Regions from separate parts of the Geobacillus sp. PK12 genome, predicted to be linked through region 1. Evidence: riboswitches for the same ligand, from Rfam matches in the RefSeq annotation. Region 1 holds a riboswitch; each other region holds the start of a gene.
The links. A riboswitch is a leader RNA that binds a small molecule or an ion and turns the genes downstream of it on or off. The one in region 1 is predicted to bind cobalamin.
Positions count from the first base shown of each region.

Region 2: linked by a shared signal. The riboswitch ahead of ETR37_RS11555 (ABC transporter substrate-binding protein) and the one ahead of metE (5-methyltetrahydropteroyltriglutamate--homocysteine S-methyltransferase) in region 1 are both predicted to bind cobalamin.
Region 3: linked by a shared signal. The riboswitch ahead of ETR37_RS01985 (ribonucleoside-diphosphate reductase subunit alpha) and the one ahead of metE (5-methyltetrahydropteroyltriglutamate--homocysteine S-methyltransferase) in region 1 are both predicted to bind cobalamin.

Region 1 covers NZ_SDKL01000057.1:7,391-12,296, reverse strand. Annotated here, with positions in the region: gene ETR37_RS15570 (DinB family protein) at 1-238, opposite strand, end outside; gene ETR37_RS15565 (acyl-CoA thioesterase) at 494-934, opposite strand; gene metE (5-methyltetrahydropteroyltriglutamate--homocysteine S-methyltransferase) at 925-3,201, opposite strand; cobalamin riboswitch at 3,341-3,530, opposite strand; partial or broken gene ETR37_RS19855 (helix-turn-helix domain-containing protein) at 4,111-4,188, shown strand; gene ETR37_RS20815 (helix-turn-helix domain-containing protein) at 4,171-4,626, shown strand; gene ETR37_RS15550 (response regulator) at 4,695-4,906, shown strand, end outside.
Region 2 covers NZ_SDKL01000033.1:111-5,016, reverse strand. Annotated here, with positions in the region: gene ETR37_RS11565 (adenosylcobinamide amidohydrolase) at 1-1,005, opposite strand, end outside; gene ETR37_RS11560 (FecCD family ABC transporter permease) at 1,002-2,036, opposite strand; gene ETR37_RS11555 (ABC transporter substrate-binding protein) at 2,023-2,979, opposite strand; cobalamin riboswitch at 3,121-3,319, opposite strand; gene ETR37_RS11550 (PH domain-containing protein) at 3,499-4,113, opposite strand; gene ETR37_RS20805 (DUF7916 family protein) at 4,359-4,469, opposite strand; partial or broken gene ETR37_RS11545 (PTS transporter subunit EIIC) at 4,488-4,906, opposite strand, start outside.
Region 3 covers NZ_SDKL01000002.1:298,352-303,257, forward strand. Annotated here, with positions in the region: gene asnB (asparagine synthase (glutamine-hydrolyzing)) at 1-1,136, shown strand, start outside; cobalamin riboswitch at 1,337-1,532, shown strand; gene ETR37_RS01985 (ribonucleoside-diphosphate reductase subunit alpha) at 1,588-3,945, shown strand; gene ETR37_RS01990 (ribonucleotide-diphosphate reductase subunit beta) at 4,059-4,906, shown strand, end outside.

The DNA of each region.
Region 1 (4,906 bases):
TGGCCAAATTCGTCTCCGGCTCCTCGATTTTTTGCCGGAACAGCGATGGATCGCCGTGTTTTGCCGTATTAGCGAAATTGTAGAAGCTGAACAGCATATGCGTCGCCAGCTGCTTCGCTGTCATCGAGGTCGGCGTCGGTTTGTAATCATAATGCGCTTCGTCGATTTTGTGGATCAGTTCCAGCGTGACACGGCGGTGCGAAAGGAAATATTGCACCCATTGTTGTGCGCGGGACATGGCCATTCCTCCCTTTGGTTATGGACTTCTATTTTCTATTTTACCATAAAGGCTCTTCACCAAAAGTTGTACTTGATTTTTTCTGAACATACCCTATTTACGCTTGTGAGGGAAAATCAACAAATCCGTGATTTTTGCACATCTTTGTGCAGGAAACCGTATTGCTTGTCAAGTACATGTTGTGGTGAAGAGCCAAAAAGAAAAACGATTTTGTCCTTGACAAAATCGTTTTTCAACAGTCTGGGGTATAAATATTTATACCTTATTGTTTTGCTGATACAGTTGTACGATTTGTTCCTCCTGTTCGCTAATGATGACTTTTGGAACAGGCGTCGGTTTTTTGTTTTGATCGATGGCGACCATCGTCAAAAAGCATGTAGTGGTCAAGTGATGTTCGCCTGTAAATAAATCTTCTGTTTCGACTTTGACGAATACCTTCATGGATGTGCGTCCAGTCGAGTAGACGAATGCTTCAAGTTTTAAAATATCGCCTACTTTCGCGGACGAAATGAAATCAACTTTGTCGATCGAAACGGTGACGACCGCTTTTCGTGCATGGCGCATGGCGGATATTGCTGCAATTTCATCAATATACGCTAAAACGGTGCCGCCAAAAATCGTGCCAAGATGGTTCGTATCAGAAGGCAAAACGAGCCGCATTTGAATCGTTTTTGATTGCTCGACGTTTACTTCCATGACGGTTTCCCTCCGCAAGCCAAAAGTCGCTCCCGGTATTCGCGCGCGGCTTCCACCATCGCTTTGAGTGCGGCAATTGCTTCCTTTTCTTTTCGCGTTTTTAATCCGCAATCGGGATTGACCCAAAATTGTTCTGGACGAAGGACGCGAAGCGCTCGCTCGATTTGTTCGCTTATTTCTTTTTTTGTCGGAATGCGTGGGCTGTGAATGTCATAAACCCCTAAGCCGATTTCTTTTTTGTACTCATATGTTTCAAATGCAGCAATAAGCTCACCATGGCTTCGCGATGATTCAATGGAAATGACGTCGGCATCAAGTTTATCGATGACATGCATCATCTGTTCAAACTGTGAATAGCACATATGGGTATGAATTTGCGTTTCCTCTTTCACTGATGAGGTAGCAAGACGAAACGCCATAACGGCATCTTCCCAATAGGATGCGTGTTTTTCCTTTTTCAATGGCAATCCTTCCCGCAATGCTGGTTCATCGACTTGAATGATGCGTATGCCTTTCGCTTCCAAGCGCAACACTTCTTCACGAATGGCCAAGGCGAGCTGTGTCAGCACATGTTTTCGTGGAATGTCGTCGCGAACGAACGACCAGTTTAACATGGTTACAGGGCCTGTCAGCATGCCTTTGACAGGTTTATGGGTCAGCGACTGGGCATATACCGTTTCTTCTACGGTCATCGGTTGTTGGTAGGACACATGGCTAAAAATAATGGGCGGGCGAACACAACGTGATCCATACGATTGTACCCAGCCGTTTGTCGTGCATGCCATGCCTTGCAGCTTTTCACCGAAAAATTCTACCATATCTGTGCGCTCAAATTCCCCATGGACAAGCACGTCGAGCTGCAGTTGCTCTTGAATGTCGATCCATTTTGCGATTTCTTTCTTTATAAAGGACTTATATTGATGATCGTTCCATTCCCCTTTTTTCCACTTCATCCGAGCTTGACGCACGTCGCTCGTCTGCGGGAAGCTGCCGATTGTCGTTGTCGGCAACAGCGGGAGTTGCAAATGTGATTGTTGTATCTTTCGTCGTTTGCTGTAAGGTGTTCGGCTTACCGGAACGGCTGTGATCTCGTTTATTTGTTCTTGTTGTTTGCGGAACTTGGCTAAATTACTGTTTGTTTGTTCGTCGTATTGGATTAGCTTGTCGATTGTTGTGTTTCCTTTCATATATTCTGTCAGCATACGTATTTCATCTAATTTTTCATCGGCAAATGATAAAGCCCCAGCGAGCTCCGGCGGCAGTGAATGTTCGTGTTTTGTCGTGACAGGGACGTGCAGTAAGCTGCAAGACGGTTGAATGATCAGTTGTTCAGCAACGTTTGCTAGATGGTGAAGGAGCGTCGCTTTTTGGGCAAGCGAACTTTTCCATACATTGCGGCCATCTACAATCCCAGCAACTAATATTTTATCTTTCGGAAATCCATAGGTGTTTATGTTTTTCATGTTTTCGCCATTATCATGTACAAAGTCAAGCCCAATGCCTGCGACAGGTAAAGCAACGATTTCACGATAATGCGACACGCTATCAAAATATGTTTGTAAAATAAGGTTTATATTTGGTACACCGCGATGAAAAACTTCATATACATCACGAAATGCATCGACGATGTCATCGTCTATATCTTGGACGAGAATCGGTTCATCGATTTGGACGAATGACACGCCCGCTTCGCTTAGTTGTTTGAATAATTCTACATAAACAGGAACTAATCGTGCGAGATGTTTGCGCCACTCGTGTCGATCGTATTGCTTAGAAAGCAAAAGAAACGTAATCGGTCCAAGCAACACAGGTTTTGTTTCTAAATCGAATGTTTCTTTTACAAGGTTGTATTCTTTCAATAGGCGATTCTCCACTAATCTTGGCTTTGTTTGTCCAATTTCAGGCACGATGTAATGGTAATTTGTATTAAACCATTTCGTCATTTCAAGCGCATGTTGCCCATTTGTCCCGCGTGCCATCGCAAAATATTGCTCAAGTGTATCGTCTATTTGTTGAAATTGCTCTGGAATATATCCAAACATGAATGCTGTATCTAATACGTGATCGTATAAAGAAAAATCTCCAATTGGAATGAGATCGATTCCTTTCTCCATCTGTTTACGAATCGAATCAAGTCGAATCGCTTCCATCATTTTGGTGCATTGTTCTTTGGTGATCTGCCCATTCCAAAACGATTCTAACGTCTTTTTCCATTCTCTTTTCTCCCCAATGCGTGGATACCCTACATTTGAACTGCGGATGAACATGTGGAAGCACCTCCAGTTATTTGATCCCAATCAAGCAAAAAACCCTCTTCCAACGGAAGGAGGGTATAACTAGCTTGTATTGAGATACGTGAAGTGCCTCAATATCATATGTCCTCACTCCTCCCTATGACGCGTAGGTCGAAAGTGCATACAACAGGCAGGTCTCCTGACTTAGCTTCATCGCTGTTTATCTCCTTCCCATTTCAAATGAAACAGTGGATTGTGATAAACAGCTCTGCATCACAGTGGCGCGACCGTGTTGGATTTTCACCAAACTTCCCTTTTAAGGTTCACCACATGTGTGAACCACCTGTTGCGTGAACTGATTATTTGGTTGTATAAAATTTAGAATAAAAGAATTTTTTGTTTTTTTCAACCGAAATGTTTTTGTGAAGGGGTTTTAAGAGGCATAACGGCATAGTAAGCAGGGATATTTTTTGAGTTAATATTAGTATTTTATGTAAAAATATGTTTTTTGTGAAAATGCAGGACTGACGTGTGATTTTCATCCCCGGGTGGAGGGCAAAGTGCGCTGCCCATGGAATTTTTCTGCGAAAACAAAACACCGTTTCTTGTACATTCTTTCAGAAAGCCTTTTCCCTCTTTTCTGAAGAGTGTGCTAAATTTTTTGTGAATTGTTTCGGAGGCTCTTCACCAAAAGTTGTACATGATTTTTTCTGAACATACCCCATTTACGCTTGTAAGGGAAAATCAACAAATCAGTGATTTTTTCAAATCTTTGTGCAGGAAGCTGTATTGCTTGTCAAGTACATGTTGTGGTGAGGAGCCGTTTCGGGCGGAAATTTCCATTTGTTTCAAAGATGGGGAGGAAATTTGATCAAGTTTCACGACTTTGTCATTGACATTCAAATGTATATGGATGGTGGGAAAGACGAGGAGGAGATCCAGATGGATAAGTCGATGAGACACGACATCGCACTGTTTCGGTACAGGATGATCGCTCCGTTGGTGAATGGGCACCTCGACCTGCCTTCCGTTTTGCCTATTCGATCGAGCTTGGCTCTGTTCCCATGTCTTGATCCGACAGCTACTCTTGGCAACACCGGACGCATCCCAGCGTCGACTCGGTTCGGCCTGCTCTTGCTTTGGTTCATTTCCTCTGTGGCAACGGAAAAAATCGCCCTTATTCATTACAGAAATCTTGTGCTCCTCTCCCCCTTAAAGGAGTGGGAGGAAGCGCAATATGGTATAATTTTCTTGACGATTGGAATGCGCCAAGCCTGTTCCGTCCGTCTCTATCCGACAAAAGAACAGGAACCGTATATCCGGAGCATCATAGGATGTTGCCGATTTGTGTACAATCATTTTCTCACTCGCTGGACAGAAGGCCGCCTTGAAGGCATATGTTTGTGTGCACGAATGGTCCACGTTGAAAGAATAGTTCCTCCGGTTTTGGAAAGATGAAAGTAAACCATGAAAATCATGCACGCGAGGTAGTGGACAGGCGTCATGATGAAAAGGGGTGGGTAAAGATGGAACATCACTCTTCGTCCCATGTTCCGCGCATAAAAGTGCTCATCGCCGATGACAATCCCTTTGTCCGCGAAGGGCTGCGGATCATCTTAAGCACGTATGACGAGTTTGATGTCGCCGCGACTGTAGGCGATGGGAAAGAGGCAGTGGAATATTGTCGACATCATGAAGTTGATGTCGCGTTATTGGATGTGCGCATGCCGAACATGAA
Region 2 (4,906 bases), on a different contig from region 1:
CGGCGGAAACCCGTGCTGCTCCAAATAGCGGCGCATGTCTCCTTCCGCATCACTGCAATCGTAATCCAACCCGACTTGGCGGTTGACAAAATGGGTCGCCCATTGAAATCCGGCGCCGATCAATGCCGAGGACAGGACGCGAAGCGGCGCGGCCGCAGTAAGCACAGCGGCGTCATCAAGAAAGGAAAGCCGCAGCCCGCCGACCGGCGATTCCCCTTGCTTCTTGTTCGGCATGAACGAAAACATCGGCGTTGCCGACGCCGGATGGGCCAGACGCACAATCGGCGCGGCAAACACTTCCTCAAGCAACGCCGGCGTCATGACATCCGCAGGGGCGCCGAGCGCGGCTATTTTCCCTTTGTTCAGCACGAGCACCCGATCGCAATACAAGCTCGCCGCATTCATATCGTGGAAAACGGCGACGACCGTCAAGCCGCGGGCGTGCGCCGCTTCGGCGAGCCGGTCCAAAAGCCGGACTTGGCCGCTCACATCCATATGGTTCGTCGGCTCATCGAGCAAGAGCAGCTTGGGCTCTTGGGCGAGTGCGCGGGCCAAATAGGCGCGCTGCCGCTCGCCGCCGCTCAATCGTTCGAGCGGTTCATCGATTTTCCCCGTCAGGCCGACGGCCGCAAGCGCGTCTCGGAGGGCGGCTTCATCGTCCTCCGTCCACGTCGGAAAGAAGCCGCGCTGATGAGGATAGCGGCCGAGCGCCACCGTTTCCCTCACCGTATAGCCGGGCGCCGCCTCCGCTGTCTGCGGCAAGACGGCGGCCATCCGCGCCCATTGCTTCGCAGACAGCGCCGAGAGCTTTCGGCCATCGATGACGATCTCCCCGCTTGCCAGCGGCAGCTCTTTGCTGATGAGTTTGATCAAAGTCGTTTTCCCGCTGCCATTCGGCCCTAAGATGCCGAATATTTCGCCTTTTTCCACGGCAAACGTCACACGATCAAGCACTTGCTTTGGTCCATACCGATGCGATACGGCCCGCACCTCGAGCATCATCATCCCATCTTTCGCTTCATTTTTCGGAAAAACAAGACGGCAAATAGCGGGGCGCCGATCAGCGCGGTGATGACGCCGATCGGCAGTTCGCGCGGTTCGATGATCGTCCGCGCCGCCACATCGGCAAGCACAAGAAACGCACCGCCGTACAAGAGCGACAGCGGCAACAGCACCCGGTAGTTCGGCCCGCACACAAGCCGAACCATATGCGGAACGACAAGCCCGACAAAGCCGATCGTCCCTGACACCGACACCGCCGCGCCGGTGAGCAGCGCCGCTGCCGTCAAAATGATGACTTTTCGGCGCGTAACATCAACGCCGACATGAAGCGCCGCCTCCTCGCCAAAGGCAAACGCGTTCAACTCGCGGCTGTTGGCGATGAGCACTGCGGCCCCAACGAGAAAAAACGGCAGCAACAGCCCGCTGTATTTCCAGCCGCGCATCGCCACGCTCCCCATCAGCCATGAGATGATTTGCCGCAATTCTTCCCCGGTCAACGCGATCATGAGCGAAATGAACGCGCTGAAAAACGCGCCGAAGATAATGCCGGCTAAAATGATCGTCTCAACCGACATGCGCCGCTCCACAGCGCGAGTGAACGCCAAAACGGCGGCAAGCGTCGCCATGCCAAACAAGATGCTCACGACCGGCAGCGTAAACGTGCCAAAGAACGGCCATTGCCAGCCGAGAAAGATGACGAGCACCGCCCCGACCGACGCGCCGGACGAGACACCGAGCGTGTACGGATCGGCGAGCGCATTTTTTAACAGCCCTTGAAACGCGGACCCGGCCAGCGCCAATGACGCCCCGACCAAAAACGCAAGCACGACGCGCGGCAAGCGGATCGCCATCACGATCGGCACCCAATCAGCCGGAATGTGGCGAGGCAGCGCCGCTCCGAACCATTCAGCCGCCAAAATGCGGACAATAGAAGAAAAGGGAATCGACAGCGATCCTGTCGATATCCCTACGAGCAACGATAACACGGCCGCGGTGACGGCCAATATATACATCCACATTTTACTTGAACACATCCGGGTAAATGGCTTTGGCAAGTTCCTCGACCCCTTCGACAAGGCGCGGACCCGGTCGGCTTACTAAGTCGGTGTTGACGTCATACACCCGCTTGTTTTTCACCGCCGGCACGTCTTTCCAAGCGGCGCGCGCCAACACTTGCTTCGCTCCGCCGTATGTCGTGATGATGACATCCGGCTTATAGGCCACGGCTTTTTCTTCCGTCACCATCGGCCAGCCTTCCAAGCTGCCGGCGACGTTTTTCGCTGAAATCACTTGAAGCATCTCATCCATAAACGTCCCTTTGCCGGCCGTATACAGCTGCGGCGGCGGCGACACTTCAATCCAGACATTGGCCTGTTTGTCCGCCGGGATTTGTTTCGCTTTTTCTTTGATTTTCGCAAGCTTCTCTTTCATCTCATCAATCACTTGCTTCGCTTTGTCTGTCGTCCCGGTCGCTTTGCCGATCAAGTCGATGGACGCATATACATCGTCGAACGACTTCGCGTCATTGACGACAAGCACGGTAATGCCGGCGTCTTTCAATTGCTTGAGGCCATCGCGCGAGTTATGGGCGCTTGACGCGTGGGCCAAGACGAGATCCGGTTTGAGCGAAATGATTTTCTCGACATTAAACTCCATGCCGCCGATTTTCGTTTTCGTTTTGACGTCTTCCGGATAATTGTCAAAATCGCTGACGCCGACGATCTTATCGCCCAACCCCAACGCATAGGCGATTTCCGTATTGCTCGGGATGAGCGAGACGATTTTTTTCGGTTCCGCTTTGATCGTGACATCCTCGCCAAGCCCGTCTTTCACTGTCACTGGAAACGCCGCTTGTTCCGTTTTCGGCTCGTCTTTTTTCGCAGGCTCGGTGCTGCCATTCGCCCCGCCACAGCCGACGAGCACGGCGGCCAAAAGGAAGAACACCGCCACCACCGCCGGCCATGTCCAACGTTTCATCCGTCATTCCCCCTTCAGTGATGTATGTACAATAAAAAACGCCCATTCCGCCTAAATCTGGGAATGAGCGCGAAACAGACCGCCAATGGGCACAACAATGCCCTGTACGACTGTTTCCGCGTCTCACCCCCCGAAGATTCGGAAACTGCGGCAAGCAAGGCAGGTCTACTGGCTCATGCTTCATCCTACTCTGAAGCCTTCCCGTACGGAAAACAGCGCAAGCCATCTGTCCGTACAGTGGCGATTTCATTTCGTCCGCATTGACAGTTGCGGGGACAGCTCCGGATTCCCACCGGATTCCCTATTAAGCCGTTTCGGCACCTTGCTGCAAATGGATTCAGTTATGGGATATGGACATTTTTATATTAAAACAGCGTTTGCCGTTTGACAACTATTTTTATAGAAAACTGGCAGCCAGCTCTCCAAACCAGCGTTCCCAGCCAAGCGTCCGCCTAACCGCCATAGGAAAAGGCGCCCCGCCTTTATGCAAGACGCCTTTCTGACTGCCGGCTCCACTCGTCACTGTTGAATATATTTGTCAAACACAAAACCAAAATCTTTGACCGTATAGTTCTTTTTCGCTTCCGTCAGCCAGCGAAAAGCGTATTCATTCACGGCCTGAAAATCCGCCGACACATTGGCGCCGTCGCCGCGCATGTTGGCAAACACCTTGGCCGCCAGTTCCAAACTCCGCTCCGCATAGTTGAACTTCGTTTCGTTTTCATGGCAAATGTCCGCGATCGCCAGCAGCGATTTATACAAGTCTTTCAGTTCCTCGATATGCTTTTTATGCACATCGATCGAGTATGCGTGCGGGCCGATTTTAAATTTGATTTCCGCATCCAAATCGACCGTCCCGGCTGTTTCGAGCGACACGTCGGAAATCGGATGCTTATAGTAATCGTAGCGGCGCAGCGTCCGTTTTTTGCTCGCGGCGCTCGTGCCGTCCAGATGAATGAGCGCGCGGTTTGTGAAGCAATATTCATCGGATTTCGACTTGATGAGAAAATAGATTTTTTCTCCATCCTCGTGCATCACATAATCATCGGCATCCACTTTGTCGTAGTCTTTCGGCTGAATAACCGAGCCGATGTCGCTTAGCCCAAGCACATCGGCGGCGACTTTTCCAAACATGCTCATGTTCCTCCGGCTCCTTCCACGTTTTATCGGCGCCCACCTATTGGCGGATGAACGGCGTTTTGCCTTAACAAGGCGCCGTAATCTCATACCTTTCATCTATGTAATACGTCGAGATCGGAAAAACGTTTCATCGCCTCTAAAAATCAAAGACCCGACGCCTTTTATGACGGCGTCAGGCTTTACAAGCGACTACAGTTCCCCGCTTAGACGGGAGTCTTTGTTCGTGAGCCGCAAAAAGATCAGGTAAAATTCAACAACAGCAAATCCGCCCCAAACGCCGTGGCCAGTTCGGCGTTGGTGACCGCCGGATACAGCGGCGCAAATTCCCCGACGACTTCCGCGACGATCACCCTGCCTTCTGACGCTTGAATCGATTGTTTTAACACATGGTGCAATCCGACTGGAATGAGCAGCCGGTTGAGGAACCCGAAAATGCCGACGCCAACCGCCCCGGCGCCGACGATCCAATGGCCGACCGCGTTGATGCCATCTTGAATCGGCGGCCATACATAGCCAAAAATCAAGGCAAGCACGAGCATGACAAGCGATGTCACGATCGGCACAAACCGCCGGCCGCCGAAGAAGCCGAGCCAATCCGGCAGCTTGATATCATGATAACGGTTATATAAAAGCCCGGCGATCACCCCGGAGAGGATGCCGCCCAACACAGACATATTGATGTCCTTATCAATCGCGGCGGCCCCTTTTGTCAAGACAAAGTAACCGATCGCGCCGGCCAGAGCGGCGGCGCCGTTGCCATCTTTCGCAAAACCGATCGCCACGCCGA
Region 3 (4,906 bases), on a different contig from region 1:
CGGTCGGTGCGTTTTTGTCGGGAGGCATTGATTCATCGTTCATCGTCGCCATCGCGAAACAATTCCATCCGCACCTGAAGACCTTTTCCGTCGGATTTGAGCGGGAAGGGTTCAGCGAAATTGATGTCGCAAAAGAAACCGCAGAGAAGCTTGGGGTAGACAACATTAGCTATGTCATCTCACCGCAGGAGTATATGGAAGAGCTACCGAAAATTATGTGGCATATGGACGATCCGCTTGCCGATCCTGCGGCGGTGCCGCTTTATTTTGTCGCTCGTGAGGCGAGAAAGCATGTCACGGTTGTGCTTTCTGGCGAAGGGGCGGACGAGCTGTTCGGCGGTTACAACATTTACCGCGAACCAGAGTCGCTGCGGCTGTTTGTGCGTATGCCAAACATCGTAAAAGCGGTGTTGCGGATGATCGCGAAGCTGCTTCCGGACGGGATGAAAGGAAAAAGCTTTTTGGAGCGCGGCACGACGCCGCTTGAAGAGCGGTATGTCGGCAATGCCAAAATCTATAGCGAAAAGGAAAAAGCGGCGCTGCTCAAAACGTACCGAGGAGGGTGCGAATATACGGCGGTGACGGCTCCGTTTTACCGCGAAACGCTTCATGACCCGCCCGTCAACCGGATGCAGTATATTGATCTTCATACATGGCTAAGGGGCGATATTTTAGTCAAAGCGGACAAAATGACGATGGCCCATTCGCTTGAGCTGCGCGTTCCCTTTTTAGACAAAAAGGTATTTGAGGTTGCTAGGCAAATCGCCCCTGATATGAAGATAGCCAACGGTACGACGAAATATATTTTACGTAAAGCCGCCGAAGGCATCGTGCCGGATCATGTGTTAAACCGGAAAAAATTAGGGTTCCCCGTGCCGATTCGCCACTGGCTGAAAAACGAAATGTATGACTGGGCGAGACAGCTCATCCACGAAAGCGAAACCGATCATCTGTTCCATAAGGATGTGCTCCATCGGCTGCTGGATGAACATGCCCGCCACAAGGCGGACCACAGCCGCAAGCTGTGGACGGTGTTGGCGTTTATGGTTTGGCATCAAGTGTATGTGGAAAAGAAGTACGATTTTGCTTCATCCGCACAAAGCGAGGAGCGGCCAGCGTCTGTTTTGGAGGCGTAGCAGGGAAACGACAGGGCGTTCTAAGGGCGACACCTAGAACGCCTTTTTCGATGGTGCGGACAGTTTCCTTGCCTTTGGCGAAGCGAAAGAGAAAATTTGCTTTCTCCCGCTCTTGCAATTTTCCCGGTTTTGGTATATGCTTGTTCCATCAGGATGCTAAATACTATATATTGGTTTTGAAGTCTTGTTGTACAACTACATATCGTTCTGCCAAGCAATGGTGTCCATCAGGACTTAATAGGGAATCCGGTGTGAATCCGGAACTGCCCCCGCAACTGTATGTGCGGACGAAATGGGATGGCCACTGGCGGCAAGAGCCGTTCGGCGCGCCGCTGGGAAGGCCCCAAAGTAGGACGATGCACGAGTCAGGAGACCTGCCTTGCTTGGAACGTTTCATGTTCTTCGGGGTGTGAGAAGATGAAACGATAGGGGAAAAGAAAAAGGGTTTCGTATGCCTTTTTTCCGTCTGTCGTTTCATCCGCTCGCCTGCCCGAGCGGATTTTTTATTGAAGGAGTGGGGAAACGAATGACCGTATTGACGAAAACGATCATCCTCGATGACCAAGGGAAGCCGGTTTCGTTTTCACGTGAAGAGTTTGCGTCGCTGATTGGGCAAGCCGCCGCTGGATTCGGCCGTCTGTCGCTTGATGAATACGTCGAGCGTGTTTGGCAGCTTCTTAGCCGAAAGGAGTCCGTCACGGTAGAACAGCTGCACCAAACGGCTATTTTGGAAGGACTTTCTTACATTGATGAAGAGGAGCCGGACTGGACGTTTGTGTGCGCCCGGCTGTATTTGCGGCAATTGTACCGTGAAGCGGCGCGGCAGCGCGGGTACGATGAACGCGAGCGGTATGGCGATTTCTACTCGCTGCTTGTTGCGCTGACGGAACAAGGGGTGTACAGTCCGTTCTTGCTTGAACGTTATACGAAAGAAGAAGTCGACGCCATCGGTGCGTTTCTTGATCCGGAGAAGGACAAGCTGTTTACGTACATTGGGCTGCGCACGCTCGCGGACCGGTATTTGGCGCGCGATTATGAGCGGCGGTTGTATGAATTGCCGCAGGAGCGGTTTTTGGTCATTGCCATGACGCTCATGGCGAATGAACCGCAAAAGCAGCGGCTTGCGCTCGTGAAGGAAGCGTATTGGGCGTTAAGCAACTTATACATGACCGTGGCGACGCCGACGCTTGCCAACGCTGGGAAGTCGTACGGCCAGCTCTCAAGCTGCTTTGTCGATACGGTCGATGACAGCTTGCAAGGAATTTATGACAGCAACACCGACATCGCCAACTTGTCGAAATCGGGCGGCGGCATCGGCGTCTATTTAGGCAAAATCCGTTCGCGCGGCAGCGACATCAAAGGGTTCAAAGGGGTTTCCTCCGGCGTCATCCCGTGGATGAAGCAGTTGAACAATACAGCGGTGAGCGTCGATCAGCTGGGGCAGCGCAAAGGGGCCATTTCCGTCTATTTGGATGTATGGCATAAAGACATTTTTGCGTTTCTCGATGCGCGGCTCAACAACGGCGACGAACGGCTGCGGACGCATGATTTGTTCACCGGCGTGTGCATTCCGGACTTGTTCATGGAGCAAGTCGAACAGCGCGGCGACTGGTACTTGTTTGATCCGCATGAAGTGCGGAAGGTGATGGGGTTTAGCTTGGAAGATTTTTATGATGAGGAAAAAGGGCGCGGGAGTTTCCGCGAGAAATATTGGCGATGCGTCAACGAACCAAGGCTGTCGAAAGAAAAAGTGCCGGCGATCGACGTGATGAAAAGCATTATGCGCAGCCAGCTCGAGTCGGGGACGCCGTTTATGTTTTACCGCGATGAAGTGAACCGGCAAAACCCGAACCGCCATCTCGGGATGATCTACTGCAGCAACCTTTGCACGGAAATCGCGCAAAACCAAAGCCCGACAGTGACGAAGCGGCAATATGTGAAAGACGGGATGATCATCATTGAGAAAATCCCAGGCGATTTTGTCGTCTGCAATTTATCGTCGATCAACTTGGCGCGGGCGGTGACCGATGGGGTTTTAGCGCGGCTCATCCCGATTCAAATGCGGATGCTCGATAATGTCATTGATTTAAACAATATTCCGGTGCTGCAGGCCGGCCTGACGAACGAAAAATACCGCGCTGTCGGGCTTGGAACCTTTGGCTGGCATCATCTTTTGGCGTTAAAAGGTATTCGCTGGGAGTCGGAGGAAGCGGTCCGCTATGCCGACGAGCTGTATGAAACGATCGCGTATTTGGCGATTCAAGCGAGCATGGAGCTCGCCAAAGAGAAAGGGAGCTACCCGGCGTTTCCGGGGTCGGACTGGCAGACGGGCGCTTATTTTGAGCGGCGCGGCTACGAAAGCCACGGTGAATTGGATTGGGATCGGCTGAAGCAAGACGTGGCCCGCTATGGGATGCGAAACGGCTATGTGATGGCGGTGGCGCCGAACGCCTCGACGTCGATCATCGCCGGCAGTACAGCGAGCATTGACCCGATTTTCTTAAAAGTGTACGCCGAGGAAAAGAAAGATTATAAGATTCCCGTTACGGTGCCGGATTTAAACGAACAGACGACATGGTATTACAAATCGGCGTACCATATCGACCAGCGCTGGAGCATCAAGCAAAACGCCGCCCGCCAGCGCCATATCGACCAAGCCATCTCCTTTAACTTCTACGTCGTGAACACGATTAAGGCAAAAGAGCTGCTCGATTTGCATTTGACGGCGTGGAAGTCGGGGCTGAAAACGACGTATTACGTGCGTTCGACATCGGGGACGATCGACGAGTGCGATTCTTGCGCGAGCTGACCATGGGGCGCAACAAACGCCTTTGGTCGGGCTTTCCCTTCCTTGTGCGGGAGGGGCGTCCGCGGTTGGTCGCGCATCACGATACTTGAAAGAGAAAGGAAGGAATCGACACCATGACGATCCGCTTAGTCAAACGGCCGATTATGGATCCAGAGGCGCCGAACCGTTCGACGGGCATTATCAACGGCCGCTGCTCGAATGTGTTGAACTGGGACGATATCGCCTACCCATGGGCATATGCGAAATATAAGCGAATGCTCGCCAATTTTTGGACGCCGTTTGAAATCAATATGGCCCAAGATGTGAAGCAGTTTCCGCAGCTGACCGCCCGCGAACAGGAGGCGTTTTTGAAAATCATCGGCCTGTTGGCGCTGCTTGACAGCATTCAAACCGATTACGCGGGACGTGTGGCGGATTACATTACCGATCCAAGCATCAATGCCTTGATGATCATGCTTGCCCAGCAGGAAGTCATTCACAACCATTCGTATTCGTACGTGCTCTCGAGCCTTGTGCCGAAAGCAAAGCAAGATGAAGTGTTCGACTTTTGGCGAAACGAACCGACGCTGCGCAAGCGGAACGATTTTGTGACGAACGGCTACAAGGCGTTTGCCGAAGAGCCGAATGTGGAGAACTTGCTGCGGTCGATCGTCTTTGACGTTATTTTAGAAGGATTGTTTTTCTACTCGGGGTTCGCCTTTTTCTACAACCTCGCGCGCCAGCAAAAAATGGTGGCGACGAGCACGATGATCAATTACATCAACCGCGACGAGCACATTCATGTTGATTTGTTTGCGAAAATTTTCAAAGAAGTGTTGAACGAATACCCGGAGTATCGGACGCCGGAGCTTTCCGATTTTGTCCGTGAAACGTTTACGAAAGCGGCTGAGCTGGAAATCGAATGGGCCGGGGAAATCATCGGGAATGACATCGATGGCATCGACTTGGCTGATTTGGAAGC